Regions from separate parts of the Porticoccus sp. Uisw_050_02 genome, predicted to be linked through region 1. Evidence: predicted binding sites of a transcription regulator. Region 1 holds the regulator's gene; each other region holds the start of a gene.

Region 1 (6,530 bases):
AAACAATGACGTATCTATTAATTGCATTCGTATTATTGGTTATTCTCTCACCTCTCATGTGGTTTCGACAATCGCCTCGTCAAAATCTTATGATAAATATGCGAAAAGAGGCTACGCGTTTAGGTTTAATCGTAAGTCTCAGTGCGCCCCCTGATGCCCGGCAAGGGGAAACGAGACTGGATTGCGTTACCTATAGATTGCCGTGGATACCTGATTCACCGCGATCACAAAAACCCCGAATGGAGGACTGGTTGTTAGCGAAAGGTGTTTCAAGGGGTAGTCCATCTCCTTGGCTCCGCTGGCAATGGTTGAGCAGAGAATCGAATGACCTCATCATGGATGCTATCGGATTGGTATTAGATGGCCTTCCGGCTGATATTTTTGGATTAGAGGCGAGGAGTGATGGGTTGATAATATACTGGAAGGAGCACGGAGGATTAGAAGATGTGATTACCGTCTATAAGCTGCTTTTCTTGCTAAGAAAAAATATATGCAGTAATGCTTAGAAGTAAATTTTTATAAATAAAAGTAAAATTTTCTTGGCCAACCTACTGCTTGTCGATGTATATTCATGCTTCGTTGATACTTTCTGTTTAATCTAAATAGATGCTCTTCGTAATAAGTTATTCTTCAAGCTTTTAGTAGTCATTGTACCAATAAAGCGACCTCAAAGAGGGCGTGTGGTCCTTTTTGGTAAAGAAATTGGCAATGGGTAGGCTTTATCGTAGTTAAATTTAATTTAATGAGTAATATAATTCAATGGGAAAATCATTAGTTATTGTTGAATCGCCAGCCAAAGCCAAGACCATCAATAAATATTTGGGCTCAGAATTTATTGTCAAGTCAAGTATTGGGCATATTCGCGATGTATCAAAGGGTGTGCCGACGACTGATCCTTTGGCTCGATCTCGAGCTGCTGCTATCACCCGCAGTATGCCGACTGAAGAGAAGATGATCCATAAAATAAAAAAAGCCAGGGAAAAGCTGTTTAGCTCCATGGGAATCAACCCAGAAAAAGATTGGCAGGCTCGATACGAAATTTTGCCCGGAAAAGAAAAAGTAGTCGCTGAACTTAAAAAATTAGCCAAAAATGCCGATACTATTTATCTGGCCACAGATCTGGATAGAGAGGGTGAAGCAATAGCTTGGCATCTTAGAGAAATTATTGGTGGCAGCGAAGATCGCTACAAAAGAGTGGTATTTAACGAAATTACTAAAAAAGCCATTCAGGAAGCTTTTTCTAAACCGACTGAGCTTGATTTAGATCGCGTAAATGCTCAGCAGGCTCGCCGCTTCTTGGATCGTGTGGTGGGATTTATGGTTTCTCCATTACTTTGGAGCAAAGTTGCTAGAGGCTTATCAGCTGGCCGAGTTCAGTCGGTCGCAGTTAAGCTAATTGTAGAGCGAGAAAGAGAAATTAAGGCATTTGATCCAGATGAGTATTGGACATTGCATGCAGACCTTGAGTCCGGATCTGGCGAAAAAATTCGTTTCGAAGTAAAGAGCTTCTCGGGCGAAAACTTTCTACCTGAAAATAAAGAGCAAGCACATGCAGCTATGGAAGCCTTGCACCCTGCTAGCTACAGTATAATTAAGCGTGAAGACAAACCTACAGGGAGCAAGCCCTCTGCTCCTTTCATCACATCAACCCTACAGCAGGCTGCTAGCACTAGGCTTGGGTATGGCGTTAAAAAAACTATGACTATGGCTCAACGCCTTTACGCAGGGGGATACATTACATACATGAGAACAGACTCAACCAATCTCAGTGCTGATGCTGTCACGGCATGCAGGGGTTATATTGAACAACATTTTGGCAAGAAATATTTACCAGAAAAACCTAATACTTACAGTAGCAAATCGGACGCACAAGAGGCACATGAGGCTATTCGACCCTCGAATGTTGATATTGCGCCTGATGATTTGATTGACATGGATGACGCAAAACAGCTCTATCAGTTGATTTGGCAACAATTTCTTGCCTGTCAAATGATGCCTGCTGAATTTACTAGTACCACAGTAAAGGTTGGGGCGGCTGACTATGAGTTAAAAGCTAAGGGCCGTGTTATGCGCTTTGATGGATACCTTAAAGCATTGCCATTGCTCCGTAAAAAAGATGATGATGACGAGCTGCCTGACCTCTGTGTCGGCGATGTAATGAAATTGAATATTTTGGTACCTTTGCAGCATTTCACTAAGCCTCCGCCCCGTTTTTCTGAAGCCGCCTTGGTTAAGGAGCTGGAAAAACTGGGAATTGGTAGACCTTCCACCTATGCAGCAATTATTTCAAGAATTCAGGAGGCTGGTTACGTAAGAGTGGATAATCGGCGCTTCTACGCAGAAAAAATAGGCGATATTGTTACAGTTCGTTTAAATGAAAGCTTTTCTGATCTTATGGATTATGGCTTTACTGCTGCAATGGAAACCCATCTTGATGATGTAGCAAGCGGAGATCGCAATTGGAAAGATGTTTTGAATCATTTTTATGTTGATTTTTCTGCAAGCCTATCCAGAGCTGAGTCCGAAGAGGGCGGTATGCGGCTTAATGAGCCGACATTAGTTGATTTAGATTGCCCGCGACAAGATTGTCGGAGGCCAATGACTATTAGAACTGGTGCCACGGGAGTCTTTTTGGGCTGCTCTGGTTATAGTTTACCTCCTAAGGAGCGATGCAAAAGTACCCTTAATCTCACTTCTGGCGATGAGGCCATCAATGTTGATGATGATGAAGCAGAGTCGCGACAGTTAATCCATAAGCATCGTTGTGGGATTTGCGACACAACTATGGATAGTTATCTTGTTGATACAACCAGAAAGCTTCATATTTGTGGAAAAAATCCTAGTTGTTCAGGCTTTGAGGTTGAGAAAGGAGTTTTTGTGCTCAAAGGCTATGAGGGCCCATCTCTATCGTGTGATAAGTGTGGAATGGATATGCACTTAAAAGATGGTCGATTCGGAAAATATTTCGGTTGCACTTCGGAAGATTGCAAGAACACCCGCAAGCTTCTTAGAAGCGGAGAGGCTGCTCCACCAAAGATGGACCCAGTACCAATGCCAGATTTGCTGTGTGTTAAAGTAGAAGATCATTATATATTGCGAGATGGCGCTGTAGGTATTTTTCTTGCTGCAAGCCAATATCCTAAACATCGAGAGACAAGAGCGCCGCTTGTAGTTGAATTGATTCCATATAAAGATGCAATTGACTCCAAGTATAAGTATCTTTTTAGTGCTCCTCAGCAGGATCCAGAGGGCCTGCAAGCACTTGTGCGGTTTGATAGAAAGAACAAAGTGCATTATGTTCAGACTGAATTAGGCGGAAAACCTACGGGGTGGAAAGGGCGTTATACTGATGGCTGCTGGAAGATAGAGGATGGTCGCAAAGTGACTAAAAAATAATTTATAGCCATAAAAACTAAATCTAAAATTATCGGAGATAACCGAAAGGAGTAAAAACCATCATGAACCCTTATCTTTCTGTGGTGAACCAAAAGATACTTTTTTGTGATATTTTACTAAATCAAGGTGCTTCAAAAAAAGATTATTTAGAGGAAAATAACTCGCATCAATTCGAAATCGTTTTATGTCAGTCAGCACTTTATCAGATTGAATGCGCTTATCTCAATTACTTGAGAGAGATTGCTGCTACATATCAATATAAATTAGCTGAATCAATCTTTTCTGTACAGGGCTTGGATGCGGGGCTTCGTGGCATCAACAAAGAGCCGAGCGAAATCCAAGAAATTAAAAGCTTGACAGAGAGTAGCTCTAGTTGGCTTTTTCAGCTTCTCGCTGCTTTTAAACAGTTGTCGTTGCCCCCTTCTTTAGAGGTTGGTAAAAGCCATACCCAGTCTTCTTCTTTGCTTGAAGTTAAGCAGCTGGATGATGACATACACTTAAGTTACCAGTTGCTAGCAGCCTGGAGGCAAGATTTTGTTGAAATGATTAAGAGGCATCGAGAGCTTATGTATGAATGTTGATGTTTGTTAGCGTATTTTTGTAAATGCCTGCTTAGTATTCGCAAGCACCTCTGTTATAATTTTCTGTATTATTTAATAGATGGAATGATTGAATGTCTTTTTTTGAAATAGTTGTGCTACCTAATGGCGATATTGCCCTCAAAAGAGGCAATGATACTGATGAACCGTTAATTCGTATTTCCTTTTCAAGGGAAGTTGAAGGGTTTTCGGATGAATCAAAAATTGATCTTGCTAAAGTTATGATTGAAGCAGGAATTGATTTGTTTGATAAGATGGATCTGGATATTCTGCAGTCAGCAGAAGAGGAAAATAATTTTTCCGGTACATCTCGCCTGATCCATTAGATTTAAGTTAGCTTAACTAAAATTTTGTCCTAAGCACCCCTACACTAACACCCTCAATTGTAAAATTTTGTGCTCTCAAGTCAACGAGGATTGGATCCAATTCCTCGTTTTCTGGTACTAAAATTACCTCATAGGCGTTAGGGCTTACTTTTAGGCGCTTCACAGTCACTTCGTCCTCAATTCTTGCAACTACGATTGCTCCGTTTTCTGCAGTATTTGTTTTATGGACAGCAAGGAGATCGCCGTCCATTATTCCGATATTTTTCATACTTCGGCCCTGAACTCTTAATAAAAAATCTGCTCTAGGGTGGAACATGTCTGGAGCCACCTTTAGATAGTCTTCAATATTTTCAATTGCCAAAATAGCTTCCCCGGCTGCTACGCGTCCAACCAAAGGCAATCCGCTATGCTCTTCCTCTAGCAGGCGAATTCCTCGAGAGGTTCCAGAGATCATTTCAATTGCACCCTTTTTGGCTAGCGCTCTTAAGTGCTCTTCTGCTGCATTGGGCGATTTAAAACCAAATTCAGTAGCTATTTCAGCCCTAGTAGGCGGATAACCAGTCGCCTGAATATGCGTCTTGACCAGGTTGAGAACTTGCTCTTGCCTTGCCGTTAGAGAGGAATTACGCATCATTGTTTCCTTTTTTACGCTGAAATTTACTATTTATGTTAAATTTATAGCTGTTAATAAATATAGACTGTAATTATTAACAGTATATGTTTAAAGCTACATTAATATCAAAGGATTTTTTCGGACAATTAGATGACTTGGTTTTCTGACTAGCTTCTTTATTCTTTACTACAGGGTCCGGATATTAAATTATAGTGCTTACTCAAAAAATAATTAATCTATTATTAAGTAAAAATGTACCCATATCTGGTTTACTATTGACAGCATATAATTGAGCTTATACTAGTGAGCTAGATTTCAAAGGAAGGTGTTATGTTATTAGGGTCTTTAATAATTGACTTGAGCGGCCTTTCGCTAAGTGCCCCCGAACAGCATTTATTAACAAACCCACATATTGGTGGGGTTATCTTTTTTTCAAGAAATTTTCAAAGTAGAGAGCAGATAACATCTCTGACCTCTGACATTAGAATGATAAGACCAGATCTTTTGATTTGTGTCGATCAAGAGGGCGGGAGGGTGCAGCGTTTTCGTGATGGGTTCACTAAAATTCCGCCGATGAAGACTCTAGGGGAGATTCTAGGTTCTAGGTCAGAATATGCAGAGAAATTTATCAAGGATTGCGGATGGTTGATGGCCTCCGAAATAGTGGCATGCGGCATAGACTTTAGTTTTGCTCCCGTCCTTGATTTAGATAAAGATAAATGTCAGGTAATTGCAGACCGATCTTTTTCTGATAACCCAGTTCTGGCAACGAAGGCGGCCAAATTGTTTATTGAAGGCATGCATGAAGCTGGAATGGCTGCTACTGGAAAACATTTTCCAGGCCACGGAGGTGTAAGTGCTGATAGCCACCATGAAACTCCCTTGGATCAAAGGTCTTTAGAGGAGCTACGTGGTCACGATCTTATCCCTTTTACGAGTCTAGCTGATAGCTTAGATGCAATAATGCCAGCGCATATTATTTATCCTAAGATTGATTTAAATGCTGTAGGATTTTCAGAGTTATGGTTAAAGAAAATCTTAAGACAAGAGTTGAAATTTGATGGAATTATTTTTAGCGATGATTTATCTATGAAGGGTGCAGATATTGTTGGTGGTTACACAAACAAAGCTAAAGCTGCACTTCAGGCTGGCTGTGATATGGTTTTAGTTTGCAATAATCGGAAGGGTGTTATTGAGGTGCTAGATTTTTTAGAATCCTACAACTGGGTGCCATCAGCAAGATTATCCAGAATGAGTCGCCAGGTAACATTATCATGGGATAGCTTGATTGAAGATGATCGGTGGAAATCAGTGAATGCAAAGCTCTTAGCTTTACCTAAAGGCAAGTAAAGCTTAACGTAGAATTAATAAGGAATAGTTGTTATGGCAGTTTTAGAAAATTGGCTAGTTGATTTGACAGGCGGCTATTATCTGTGGGTGTTGGAGATTTTTTTGCTTGTTATCCTTGCATTTGTTATGGCGCAAATGGCTAACAAGCTGATAAATTTTCTTGAGAGTCAAGCCGCTAAGTCTAAAACAGTTTGGGACGATGCGATTATTGAGGCCTCTAGGCGCCCCGCTGTTTGGGCTATATGG
Region 2 (6,530 bases), 220 kb from region 1:
ACAATTTTCGCCGACGATAAATGTCATTGTGTAATTCTCCCTAAGACTTGGACGTTGATCAGCGCCGCATTATACAGAAATCAAATCCTGTGTTTAAACAATATCTACTCAATATTATTTAATTTAATAAATATTAAGTAGATCCTTGCAAGTTTAGCTAGCCATAATAGCCAAAATAGCAGCATATACGGGAAGGATAATTGAAAGAATGATAAGATATCTAACAGATTATTTGTCCTACAACTCTCCTAACATTAGGCGTTCCTTTGAAATACAAAAAAAATAACATAAAGCTTAAACGTAAAATAACTCAGTCTGCTATTAAGTTTGAGATTAATAGCATGGATCCGCTTGGCCAGGGTGTTGCAATCGTTGATAAAAAACCATGTTTTATTTCAAAGACTTTGCCTGGGGAGACAGGAACTGCAACTTTGACCAAGGCGAGCAAGGGGGTAAAATTTGCGAGGCTAGAGACGCTGGACGTGACAGCCGATAACCGAAAGAGCTCAGAATGTGAACACTTCGATAGCTGTCCTGGATGCCATTATCTGCACACAGATTACGAGAGTGAGTTAGGCTATAAAACACAAGCCTTAAAGCATCACTTGCAGCGTTTTGATGTCGACATTCCTGAGATAATGGTCAGCCCAGCCCAAAAGCGCTTAGGGTATCGTAATCGTGTACAGCTACATTACCGGCATAAATATATAGGCATGATAGACGGCACAACAAACAATGTGATTGAAGTACCAAAATGTTTATTATTAAGTAAAGAGTTAAAGACTGAGCTTGATAAACTTTATAATGATAAGAGCTGGACTGAGAATCATGCAGCTGAAGGTCATTGTGAATTATTTTTAACTGAGAGCGGCGCTAGAATTGAGTGGAACAAACCATATGCTCATGGGGGGTTTAGTCAAGTTAATAACGCTATGAATGAAGTGCTAAAAACTGCTGTTTTCAATGAGATAGGAGACAACAAGGCACGAGAAGGTGCAAAAAATACATTATTAGATTTATTTTCCGGAAATGGAAATCTTTCAAATATGATTGTTACGGACAATCCGTTAGTTGAAAGAGTGATGGTTGATTTCGCCCCAGACCGAGTTAACTTAGAGAAATTGAATTTTGTGCATTTAGATTTATTCTCTGAGACCGCATTGAGGACATTCAGGGCTCGCTCGGAATATTCAAAATATGATATGTTTATCGTCGATCCGCCAAGAAAAGGATTCACTGGTTTACAGCAATGGGCGAACACTTTTAATCCTAAGCAGATAATTTACGTGAGTTGTAATGCGGCAACCATGGTTAGAGATTTGCAGAAATTGGTGCATAAATACACAATTAAGAAAATCCATTTAATTGATTTATTTCCAGGAACCTATCATTACGAAACAGTTATAACGCTTTCTTTAACTTAGTCGAACAGCTCATGCGTGACTTAAAAAATGATTAGAAAAAGACTGCAAATCAGTAATAATTTTGATTGAAATATTATAGGTGCCATTGATCCTAGATTGAGGGTCCAAAATAGACTACTGTATGACTATACAGTATAAAAAATTTAAGTTAAGCTACTTAAAAGTTTATAAATCAAGTAGCAATTATTCAATCTTCAAAAGGCTAAAGGAAGTAATCATGGACCCTAACAAAGAAAAAGCTCTACAGGCTGCACTGGCGCAAATCGAACGACAGTTCGGTAAAGGAACAGTGATGCGGATGGGTGACAAAGAGCATCAAGCTGTGCCAGCGATTTCCACAGGATCTCTGGGCTTGGACGTATGTCTAGGAATAGGAGGATTACCCAAAGGCCGAATAGTGGAAATATACGGACCTGAATCCTCGGGAAAAACTACATTAACCTTGCAGGTTATTGCTGAGGCGCAAAAGGTTGGAGGAACCTGTGCTTTTATTGATGCAGAGCATGCTTTAGACCCTATTTATGCAGAAAAATTAGGTGTTAAGGTTGACGATCTTTTTGTCTCACAGCCAGATACAGGAGAACAAGCATTAGAAGTTACTGACATGCTGGTTAGGTCTGGAACTGTTGATGTACTAGTAATAGACTCGGTGGCCGCACTAACTCCTCGTGCTGAAATTGAAGGAGATATGGGGGACCATCATGTAGGCTTACAGGCAAGATTAATGTCGCAAGCATTGAGGAAGTTAACTGGGAATATAAAAAATGCAAACTGCCTTGTAATTTTCATTAATCAAATTCGCATGAAAATAGGCGTAATGTTTGGAAATCCAGAAACCACCACAGGTGGAAATGCATTAAAATTTTATTCATCTGTACGCTTGGACATTCGTCGAATAGGAGCGGTAAAAGAAGGCGACGAAATTATTGGAAATGAAACGCGGGTTAAAGTTGTTAAAAACAAAATTGCCCCCCCATTTAAGCAGTGTGAATTTCAGATTCTTTACGGCCAGGGAATCAACCAACTGGGTGAAGTTATAGATCTTGGGGTCCAGTGCGGTTTGGTTGAAAAAGCCGGCTCATGGTATGCCTATAATGGTGATAAGATCGGCCAAGGTAAATCAAATGCGTGTGAGTATTTACGTGAAAATCCTAACGTGGCAAGCGAGATAGAACAAAAGATTCGAGCTCAGTTAATGCCTATAGTAGAGAAGAAAAGTAAAGTAGAAAAAGATGACAGTGCAAAAGGTAAAATAGAAACTTAAGATTATATTTTACTAAGTATTCTTTTACATAAAATAAACCGTACTTTATTCTCAAGATACGGTTTTTTTATGACTTACCATAAAATCAAAAATGATCATTAATATATGAGGCAGGAAGTTCAACCATATTACCCATGACAAAGTTAAATAATGATAACCCGTTAAGCATTATTAGATATCGAGCGCTATCTTTGCTTGCTCGTCGAGAGTATTCTTTTGTTGAATTATTAAGCAAGTTAACTGACAAATTGCCAGATAACCCTGATTTAGTCGAGGGAATCGTAGTCACACTGAAACAGCAAAATCTCCAATCCGACCAGAGGTTTGCTGAGATGCTTGTGACTAGCCGAATAAGGCGAGGATATGGCCCTATCCGCATCCAAGCCGAACTAAAATCTCGCGGCGTAAGCAAAAATATTATTGAGTTAGCTTTGATTAAAAGCGGGGCGAATTGGCTCTGCCTAGCAAAAGAGGCATTGAGTAAAAAATATGGATCTGATACTTGCGATGAATTTTCCGATAAAGTAAAACGTAGCAATTTTCTGCAATATCGCGGATTTAAGTCAGATCATATATCCGCATGTTTTAAATGATGACGAGCAAGCCAATTGAAAGAATACTTAAAATATAATTATTTTCATGTGGGAGCGGCTTGCTTTCGATGTACGCTGATAGCGACAGTTTTTTGTTTGGTATCCAGCGCCTATGGGTTTAAATTGCAAGACACTCTAACTCAGGGATCTTTGGTGGTTGGTCATATTGCTCCAGGCTTAAAGCTAGAATTTATGGGTCGAAAGATACGGGTTGACGATAACGGTCTGTATGTTTTTGGGCTCGGGCGTAATGCGCCACCAGAGATTACTTTAACTACTTCCAGTACTCTCGGTGACAAGCAAAAAAACTATATATTTCCAGTATTGCAACGAAAATATAAGGAAGAACAGGTATTTGGTGTTCCTCAAAAAACAGTTACACCGCCTATTGGAGCGCTTAACAGAATTCGTAAAGAGGCAGCTGAAGTTAGACTTGCTAGAAGCAAGGACACAAAAATTTTGGATTTTTTGTCGGGGTTTAGGATGCCTTTGGAGGGAAGAATTACAGGGGTTTATGGTAGTCGTAGAGTCTATAACGGATCCTCGGGTAATCCTCATTATGGCTTAGATATTGCAGCCCCAGTGGGTGCCAACGTTTATGCGCCGGCGCCGGGAATAGTCGAGTTGGTTCATCATGATATGTTCTATTCTGGTGGAACATTAATCATTAATCATGGCTACGGTGTTAGCTCAACGTTTATCCATTTGAGCGAGGTGTTGTTGTCTGTCGGCCAAAGAGTCAAAAAAGGTGATTTAATAGCTAAAGTTGGTGCTACAGGAAGGGCAACTGGGCCTCATTTAGATTGGCGCATTAACTGGTTCGAGGTAAGGTTAGACCCAGAGTTGGTGTTAAAGCGCTTACCGTCTGCGGATGATTAATTATTTTTAATTAACCGTGGACTTAATTTCGTAACTATCAGGCTAAGAAAGTAATTCTTTAGACCCATATCTTTTGTCTGCTCTAGAGGCATAGTGTTGGGGCTGTCTTTGGCTTAAACTTGTCTTACTGGTAGTAATAATTTATTTCGGAGAGCGCCATGATTGATAAGAAATTACTAGATATTTTGGTGTGCCCCATGAGCAAAGGGCCATTAGAGTATGACAAAGAACATAATGAGCTGATTTGTCGCCTTAGTGGACTGGCTTATCCCGTACGAGACGGTATCCCGATTATGCTTGAAATAGAAGCACGTCAGTTAACCGCTGATGAGAAATTAGGATAAGCAGCAGTTAAAAAATTAGAACCAAGCGTAAGGTTGTAGTGAAAAATGGCAGATAAAACACTGTTTGAGAAAATCATGGTTGGCGATATTCCTGCTGATATCATGTATGAGGATGAGTATTGTGTTGTTATAAAAGACGCTGTTCCTCAGGCGCCCACGCATTTGCTAATCATTCCGAGAAAGCCTATTTCTATGTTAGCAAAAGCCGATCTTGATGATAAAGAGTTACTGGGACACTTGCTGACGGTAGCTAATGATATGGCCAAGAAAACTGGTATTGATGAAGCCTTTCGCGTAGTAATAAACAATGGTGCAGGGGCCGGACAAACGGTTTTCCATTTGCACCTGCACTTGCTTGGCAATAAAAAGTTCGTTGAAAATAACTTGAGCTTCTGATGAAGCCTTGATGTCTGTAATGTAACTTTTGAATAAATGCCAGCCATATTTGGCTGCGTGACATTATCATTCTAAAGCAGCCTGAATAAAGCTGTAGGGTTTAACTAGTTATGAAAACTGCTGAAATTCGTAATGCATTCCTGAAATATTTTGAACGCCAGAACCACGAGTTAGTGGCTAGCAGTAGTTTGATTCCTGCAAATGACCCAACGTTATTGTTTACAAATGCTGGCATGGTTCCGTTTAAAGATGTTTTTTTAGGGAACGAAAACTGTAATTATGTGCGCGCCACTTCATCCCAGCGTTGCGTGAGGGCTGGAGGAAAGCATAACGATCTAGAGAATGTCGGATACACAGCACGACACCATACTTTTTTTGAAATGCTGGGAAACTTTAGCTTTGGGGACTACTTCAAACGTGACGCAATCAGGCTTGCTTGGCAGTTTTTGACAGAAGAATTGCAGTTACCTAAGGAGCGCCTGTGGATTACTGTTCATGAATCAGACGATGAGGCGGCAAGTATATGGCTGGACGAGATAGGGGTAAGCCCAGACCGTTTTTCTAGATTAGGCGAAGATAATTTCTGGCAGATGGCAGATACAGGACCCTGTGGTCCCTGCTCTGAGATTTTTTACGATCATGGGGAGGATATTCCTGGCGGACCGCCTGGTAGCCATAATGATGAGCTTGATCGCTATATTGAGATATGGAATTTAGTTTTTATGCAGTATGACCGAAAAGCTGACGGCACCATGGAGCCTTTACCAAAACCCTCTATTGATACTGGAATGGGACTTGAGCGTATCACTGCAGTTATGCAGGGCGTGCACAATAATTATGATATAGATCTTTTTCAGGCATTATTGAAAGCTGCAGCTAAGGCAACAGGGACTAGTGATTTAGAAAATAAATCATTAAGGGTGATAGCTGATCATATTCGTTCTTGTAGTTTTTTAATCGTAGATGGGGTGTTGCCATCTAACGAGGGTCGAGGCTATGTATTGCGTCGTATTATTCGTCGAGCGATTCGCCATGGTAACCAGCTGGGTCAGAATCAACCATTTTTTCATGACCTGGTATCAGACCTGGTCGATATAATGGGGGATGCTTACCCAGAGCTCATTGGGGCTCGCGCGCATGTTGAGGAAGTGCTGCTAAAAGAGGAGCGGCAATTTGAAAAAACTTTAGATAAGGGCATGTCATTATTGAGTTCTGTTTTAAGTGAACTGGAGGGCGATGTTATTTCCGGAGATGTCGTTTTTGCACTCTACGATACATATGGATTCCCTGTTGACTTAACTAATGATATTGCGAGAGAAAAGGGCTTGTCATTGGATATGCTGGGCTATGAGAAATCTATGGCAGCTCAACGCAAGCGGGCTCGAGCTGCTGGAAAATTTAATACTGACTACATACAGCAGCTAAAACTTGATGGAGAGACTGATTTCACTGGCTATGATTCTACTTTAGGCGAAGGCAACGTTATAGCATTGATTCTGAGGGGAGAGTTAGTTGATCGCGTTTCCGAGGGTGATGAGGCTACCATTGTGCTCAATAGTACTTCTTTCTATGCTGAGTCTGGTGGACAGACTGGAGATCATGGGTGTTTGCGAGCTGATTCTAGCGAGTT
Region 3 (6,530 bases), 260 kb from region 1:
GAGCAACTACTGCTAATGTGGCCTGATGCACATTAGCAAGCCCGCGGAATGAATTCATAATACCCCAAACAGTCCCAAATAAACCAATATACGGACTCACAGAGGCAACGCTGGCGAGGAATGGTAAATGCTGATTTAGCTTTTCCTCTTCACGCGATAAAGCTACCCGCATCGACCTTTCAGCTCCCTCCATAACCGCATCTGGCTCAACACCGGCTTGTTGCGATAGCTTACTAAATTCGCGAAATCCGGCTCGGAATATACTGGCGAGACCCTCTCCACCATCCCTGCCTCTAATATCATCGTATAGCTGATTAAGATCTATTCCTGACCAAAAATCATCTTCAAATTGACGCAAATTATGTGCCGCATTTCTTAAATACAATCCTCTCTGAATAATCACCACCCAAGATACAACTGATGCAAAAAAAAGTAACAGCATAACAAACTGTACTAACAAGGAAGCATTAACAATCAAGCTCCATAAAGATAACTGTTCAGTCATTCGCCGCGCTCTCCTTTCTCATTTTTTATTTCAGCTTTCAACTTTTTCAACATATCCTCCGGTATTACCTGAGGTTTCTTTTTCTCGCGATCGATGCACGCCACTTTGACCTCCGCCCTCACTAAGACATCATTTCCTCTGAGCACGCCCTGAGTGACAACAAACGAGGTTCGCGACACATCTTTTAGTTGTGCTGTTGCGGTAATTTGATCATCCAAAACTGCTGATTGAATATATTTAATATTTACAGAGTGAACAACAAACTGCAGGCTGCCAAACAATGCTGGCTTATCGAAACCTAAAGTGCGTATTAATTCTGTTCTAGCCCGTTCAATATACTTAAGATAGTTGGCGTAATATACTATGCCTCCGGCATCAGTATCTTCAACATACACGCGGATAGGTAAACAATATTTTTGCGTCATTTATCCATGAACTCCAAATTATTAGCTATTTTTTTGGCTCTTTTAAACCAAAATGCTCATAGGCTCGACGCGTTACTATTCGCCCTCTCTGTGTGCGCAGCAGATAACCCTGTTGTATTAAATAAGGCTCTATAACATCCTCTAAGGTATCTCTTTCTTCGCTAATCGCAGCTGCTATACTATCTATTCCCACAGGTCCGCCATCAAATTTTTCAATTATCGCAAGCATTACCCGACGATCCATATGGTCAAAACCAGCGGCATCTACATTCAACATATTTAACGCCATATCAGCTATATTTGATGTAACAACCCCGTCAGCCTTTACATCGGCATAATCTCTAACTCGACGCAAAAGACGATTTGCTATACGCGGCGTTCCCCTTGAGCGACAAGCAATCTCCTGAGTACCCCTATCATCTGTCGTCACACCAAGAATTTTAGCTGAGCGAGAGACTATTGAACTCAACTCCTCATCAGAGTAAAACTCCAGTCGTTGAACAATGCCAAAGCGATCTCTCAAAGGAGAAGTTAGCAGACCAGCCCTAGTGGTAGCGCCAACAAGCGTAAAGGGCGGTATATCAAGCTTAATTGATCGAGCTGCTGGTCCTTCGCCAATCATAATATCTAACTGATAATCTTCCATAGCAGGATAAATAACTTCTTCAACCACAGGACTCAGGCGATGAATCTCGTCGATAAAAAGCACATCTCCTGGCTCAAGATTTGTCATCAATGCGGCAAGATCTCCAGCTTTTTCAAGAACTGGACCGGAGGTGGTCTTTAATCCAACACCCATTTCATGGGCAATAATATGAGCTAAAGTTGTTTTTCCAAGGCCAGGGGGGCCAAAAATCAAAGTATGGTCTAAAGGCTCACTTCTTTTGCGTGCTGCACTAATAAAAATTTCCATCTGCTCTCGCACTACCCGTTGTCCCACATAATCATTAAGACTCAAGGGCCGAATGGCGCGATCAAAACGCTCTTCCCGAGCATCAGCTTCAGGAGATATTAGTCGGTCAGTTTCTATCATATTTTAATTATATCTTTATATAAGGAAGAGATCCTATGAGAACCGTTCAAAAAATTATCTTCTGTTAGCGCTTTCTCTATAAGACAAAGTCAGATTTTCACCATACTCTTGAGGGCCAATCGAATTAATTTTTCACTGACTTGCTCGCTATTGCTATCTTTTTCTTCATCAAAACTTCGTGCAGCAGCACCAATCATTCGAGATGCTTCTTGAGGCTTATATCCTAACGCAATTAACACGCTTTCAGCTTCCTCTTGGGCGTCCAACCTACCACGGAACGACACTCCACCAGAAACATTTTCCGAGGCAGCTGCATCCCCAAAAGAAGCAGGCAAGCGATCACGCACCTCAATTATTAAACGCTCTGCAGTCTTTTTTCCAACGCCCGGAAGCTTAACTAATCTTTCTGTATCATTCGCCTGCACTGATTCATAAAAATCTTTAGTTGTCATACCCGACAGTATAGTTAAAGCCATCTTTGGCCCAACACCATTAACTTTTATGAGCATACGAAATAACTCACGTTCACTAAATTCACTAAATCCATATAGCTGCTGGACATCTTCTCTAACAACCATATGAGCGTAAAGGGTAGTCTTTTCACCGCAATTTGGCAGCGCAAAAAAAGTAGTTAGAGAAACCAGCAACTCATAACCAACACCCTGTACATCAACCAGCAATTCTGGTGCTTTCTTCTCTAGCAAGATCCCTGAAATTCTACCAATCAAATAAATATCCTCATAAAATCAACCAAGTGGAGTGGCGACTCGTTTAAGTCTTCCCTTCGAATAACGATACGATCCACCTAAAGCCAATCCCATCGAATTAGTTTGAGCATGGCAAAGCGCCACTGCAAGAGCGTCGGCTGCATCCTCAGCAGGCGCAGACGGCAGTCCTAATATATGCTTAACCATATGCTGAACTTGCTCTTTGCTGGCTGCCCCGCTTCCAACAACTGACTTCTTTACTGTGCGAGCAGCATATTCCCCTATAGCCAGTCCTGCTGCAGCACCAGCCACGATAGCCGCCCCTCTAGCTTGACCTAGTTTTAGGGCAGCACTGGGGTCGCGAGCAAGAAAAACTTCCTCTATAGCCATTTCTTCTGGTTGGTACTGTTGAATTAACTGGGAGATACTATCAAAAATTATCTTTAAGCGGGCAGGCAATGCTCCGGATGGTAGGCGAACGATTCCGCTGGTAACGTATTCAATTTTAGAGCCAGCCTGAGCCCCTGTCTTGATAATACCAAAGCCAGTTTTACGAGAGCCAGGATCCACACCTAAAATCAAAGACATACAACCGCCATCATTCGAATACTGTATATTGTCACAGTATCTTAAAAAATAAAAAAAACAACCCTAATTTTTTCAAGACAGTTTTTATTTTTGTAAATTCATAGATTTTTTGGTAAAAAAAAGCGGCCTAAAAGCCGCTTAAGAAAAACTCTGTATGTCTAAATACATTACTCTTTTTTTGTAGCTGGTTTTTTTATAGCTGGTTTTTTTATAGCTGGTTTTTTTATAGCTGGTTTTTTTGCAACCACTTCTTCAGCAACCACTTCTTCAGCAACCACTTCTTCAGCAACCACTTCTTCAGCAACCACTTCTTCAGCAACCACTTCTTCAACAACCACTTCTTCAGCAACCACTTCTTCAGCAACCACTTCTTCAGCAACCACTTCTTCAGCAACCACTTCTTCAGCAACCACTTCTTCAGCAACCACTTCTTCAGCAACCACTTCTTCAGCAACCACTTCTTCAGCAACCACTTCTTCAGCAACCACTTCTTCAGCAACCACTTCTTCAGCAACCACTTCTTCAGCAACCACTTCTTCAGCAACCACTTCTTCAGCAACAACAACAGCCTGCTTAATTATTCCAGCTTCTACAAGAACATTTACTTTATCTATTCCATTTATAATCTTTTTAAAAGCATCTTCTACCGCGTAACGTCCAGAACGCTTTTGATAAATAGTGTACTCATCAGTCTTTTTTAATACTTTCATCTTTCTCTCCTTAGATTACTCGTTGGTTTTTAAGTGCATCTTTCTTTAATTTAATTTAGTCCTACCAATATAGATAAGCGAACCGGTCAACCTATTAAACTCAAGCTACTAGAGATTTAAACTACTTTTTTCTTTTCTTTGAGTTGTATATTCATCTCTCTTAGTTGCTTGACATCAGCATATCCTGGGGCATCAGTTAGGAGACAAGCGGCTGTTTGAGTCTTAGGAAAAGCAATAACATCACGAATAGAATCGCTGCCTGTCATAAGCATAACAAGTCGGTCTAAGCCAAAGGCCAAGCCACCATGAGGGGGGCACCCATAACTTAATGCCTCCAAGAGAAATCCAAATTTTTCTTGGGCATCCTTATCGTTAATCCCAAGAATATCAAATACTGACTTCTGCATCTCTAGGTTATGAATACGTATAGACCCACCACCAAGCTCAGTGCCATTTATTACCATATCATAAGCTGCTGATAGGGCTTCCCCCGGATTGCTTGCTAACTCCTGAGGAGTGCAAGATGGTCGAGTAAACGGATGATGTAATGATGTCCAGCCGCCCTCTTCAGTTTCTTCAAACATAGGGAAATCAACGACCCATAGAGGCGCCCATCCACAGGTATACAAATCTAAATCTTCACCCAGCTTGCACCGCAAAGCACCCAAAGCGTCAGAAACAATTTTCTCTTTATCTGCACCAAAGAAAATTAAATCACCATTTTCTGCTTCTGTGCGCTCAAGTATTGCTGCACGCACCTCGGAAGGAAGGAATTTAACAATTGGTGATTGTAGGCCTTCTTCTAGGTCATCCTTATTGTTCACCTTAATGTAGGCTAAACCTCTGGCACCATATATACCTACAAATGAGGTATAGTCATCGATTTGTTTTCGGCTAATAGTGCTTCCTCCGGGAACACGTAAAGCGGTAACGCGGCCTTTCGGATCTTTGGCTGGACCAGAAAAAACTTTAAACTCCACACCAATCATTAGATCTTTAATTTCTACTAGCTCAAGAGGTATTCTCAAATCTGGCTTATCGCTGCCATACCTAATCATTGCCTCGCTATATGGCATACGAGGGAAATCTCCTAGGTCGGCGCCCAGTAGCTCTTGAAAAACAGAGCGAATCATTCCCTCACTAACTTCCATAACCTCCTCTTCGCTAATAAAAGAGCCTTCAATATCTATCTGGGTAAACTCAGGCTGACGGTCAGCACGTAAATCTTCGTCACGAAAGCATTTTGCGATCTGATAGTACTTGTCTACGCCAGCAACCATAAGGAGCTGCTTAAACAATTGTGGGGATTGAGGTAAAGCAAAAAACTTTCCTACATGGGTGCGACTAGGAACAAGGTAATCTCTAGCTCCTTCAGGAGTAGCTCGAGTCAAAATAGGGGTCTCAATATCCAGAAAACCTTTTCCATCAAGATGATTTCGCATTGTAGCGGTCACCTTAGAACGAAAAAGCAGATTCTTTAACATTTCAGGACGACGCAAATCCATATAACGATACTTTAAACGAACATCTTCCCCTACTTTACTATGCTCATCTAGCGGGAAAGGTGGCGTCTCAGAAGCATTTAATATTTCTAACTCTAGCCCATATACCTCTATTTCGCCCGTTGGCATCTCAGAATTAACTGTCTCTGAGGAGCGGGCCCGGACTTTACCTTTTACCTTAAGCACATACTCACTACGCACCGTATCGGCAGAACTAAAATGCTCGCCTCCATCTGAATCAAAAACTACCTGAACGATCCCTTCACGATCACGAAGGTCAATAAAAATAACACCGCCATGGTCCCTTCGGCGATGCACCCAACCACAAATTGTGATTTCTTGATTAATGTTCTTGGAAGTAAGAGCACCGCAATAAATTGTACGCATTATTTTTCCCATATTAATACAAGCTCTGCTGAAGAGCCTGTCCATACCTATAGAGTTATAGCCCTATAGGTATGGATCTCAAAAATTCTGGCATTATACATCATGAAAACGGGCGCTAGAAGAACAGATCTTGTCTCATGATCGCGAGCCGAAGATCTGCAACGATAGATTAGCGCACATCTTTCAGATTGGGCGCTCGATAAAACTAAAGTCTTTTCCGGCAAGAGACAGGCCCATTGACTTAATTCGAAGCTGCAGTTTATCTTTTTTGTATTCAGTCTGAGGCGCAGCAGCCCATACCGGATTCGGCCAAGAAGCATCGTTCTTATAGCGAGCAACATGATGCACATGCAACTGAGGAACCATGTTACCTAAAGCTGCAATGTTAATCTTGTCAGGCGCAAACAATTTCGCCATCGTTTCAGCCAATAAACAAGATTCTTTTATTAGCTGCATTCTTTCTTGATTCGACAAATGGTAAATTTCTGTAATATCAGGTTTTTTTGGCACCAAAATAAACCAAGGATAACTTGCATCTCGATGAATAAGAAGATTTGATAGCTCAAATTCACCAACAGGTATACTATCCTGAATTAACCGGGGGTGGAGCTTAAACATTTAAATACCTCCCTACTTTATATCAATACATACGGGCATCGTAAAATACTCTCTT

What was found. Region 1 encodes LexA, which represses DNA repair genes until DNA is damaged. Its sites were predicted from a motif close to ACTGTNTNTANANACAGT; they were not measured.
Region 2: recA (recombinase RecA) is a predicted target of LexA. The motif match lies at 1,541-1,558, and genes of this name have one in related genera.
Region 3: ruvC (crossover junction endodeoxyribonuclease RuvC) is a predicted target of LexA. The motif match lies at 3,279-3,296, and genes of this name have one in related genera.

What each region holds. Positions count from the first base shown of each region.
Region 1 covers NZ_CP159825.1:619,877-626,406, forward strand. The annotation lists gene ABXT41_RS02995 (hypothetical protein) at 6-506, shown strand; gene topA (type I DNA topoisomerase) at 760-3,396, shown strand; gene ABXT41_RS03005 (DUF6586 family protein) at 3,459-3,977, shown strand; gene ABXT41_RS03010 (hypothetical protein) at 4,070-4,321, shown strand; gene lexA (transcriptional repressor LexA) at 4,338-4,952, opposite strand; gene nagZ (beta-N-acetylhexosaminidase) at 5,265-6,284, shown strand; gene ABXT41_RS03025 (mechanosensitive ion channel family protein) at 6,318-6,530, shown strand, end outside.
Region 2 covers NZ_CP159825.1:403,725-410,254, forward strand. The annotation lists gene fdxA (ferredoxin FdxA) at 1-27, opposite strand, end outside; gene ABXT41_RS01935 (class I SAM-dependent RNA methyltransferase) at 267-1,424, shown strand; gene recA (recombinase RecA) at 1,642-2,688, shown strand; gene ABXT41_RS01945 (regulatory protein RecX) at 2,823-3,281, shown strand; gene ABXT41_RS01950 (M23 family metallopeptidase) at 3,297-4,160, shown strand; gene ABXT41_RS01955 (Trm112 family protein) at 4,319-4,504, shown strand; gene ABXT41_RS01960 (histidine triad nucleotide-binding protein) at 4,550-4,900, shown strand; gene alaS (alanine--tRNA ligase) at 5,011-6,530, shown strand, end outside.
Region 3 covers NZ_CP159825.1:364,081-370,610, reverse strand. The annotation lists gene tolQ (protein TolQ) at 1-505, opposite strand, end outside; gene ybgC (tol-pal system-associated acyl-CoA thioesterase) at 502-930, opposite strand; gene ruvB (Holliday junction branch migration DNA helicase RuvB) at 956-1,963, opposite strand; gene ruvA (Holliday junction branch migration protein RuvA) at 2,053-2,691, opposite strand; gene ruvC (crossover junction endodeoxyribonuclease RuvC) at 2,710-3,258, opposite strand; gene ABXT41_RS01740 (hypothetical protein) at 3,426-3,968, opposite strand; gene aspS (aspartate--tRNA ligase) at 4,085-5,857, opposite strand; gene ABXT41_RS01730 (HIT domain-containing protein) at 6,041-6,475, opposite strand.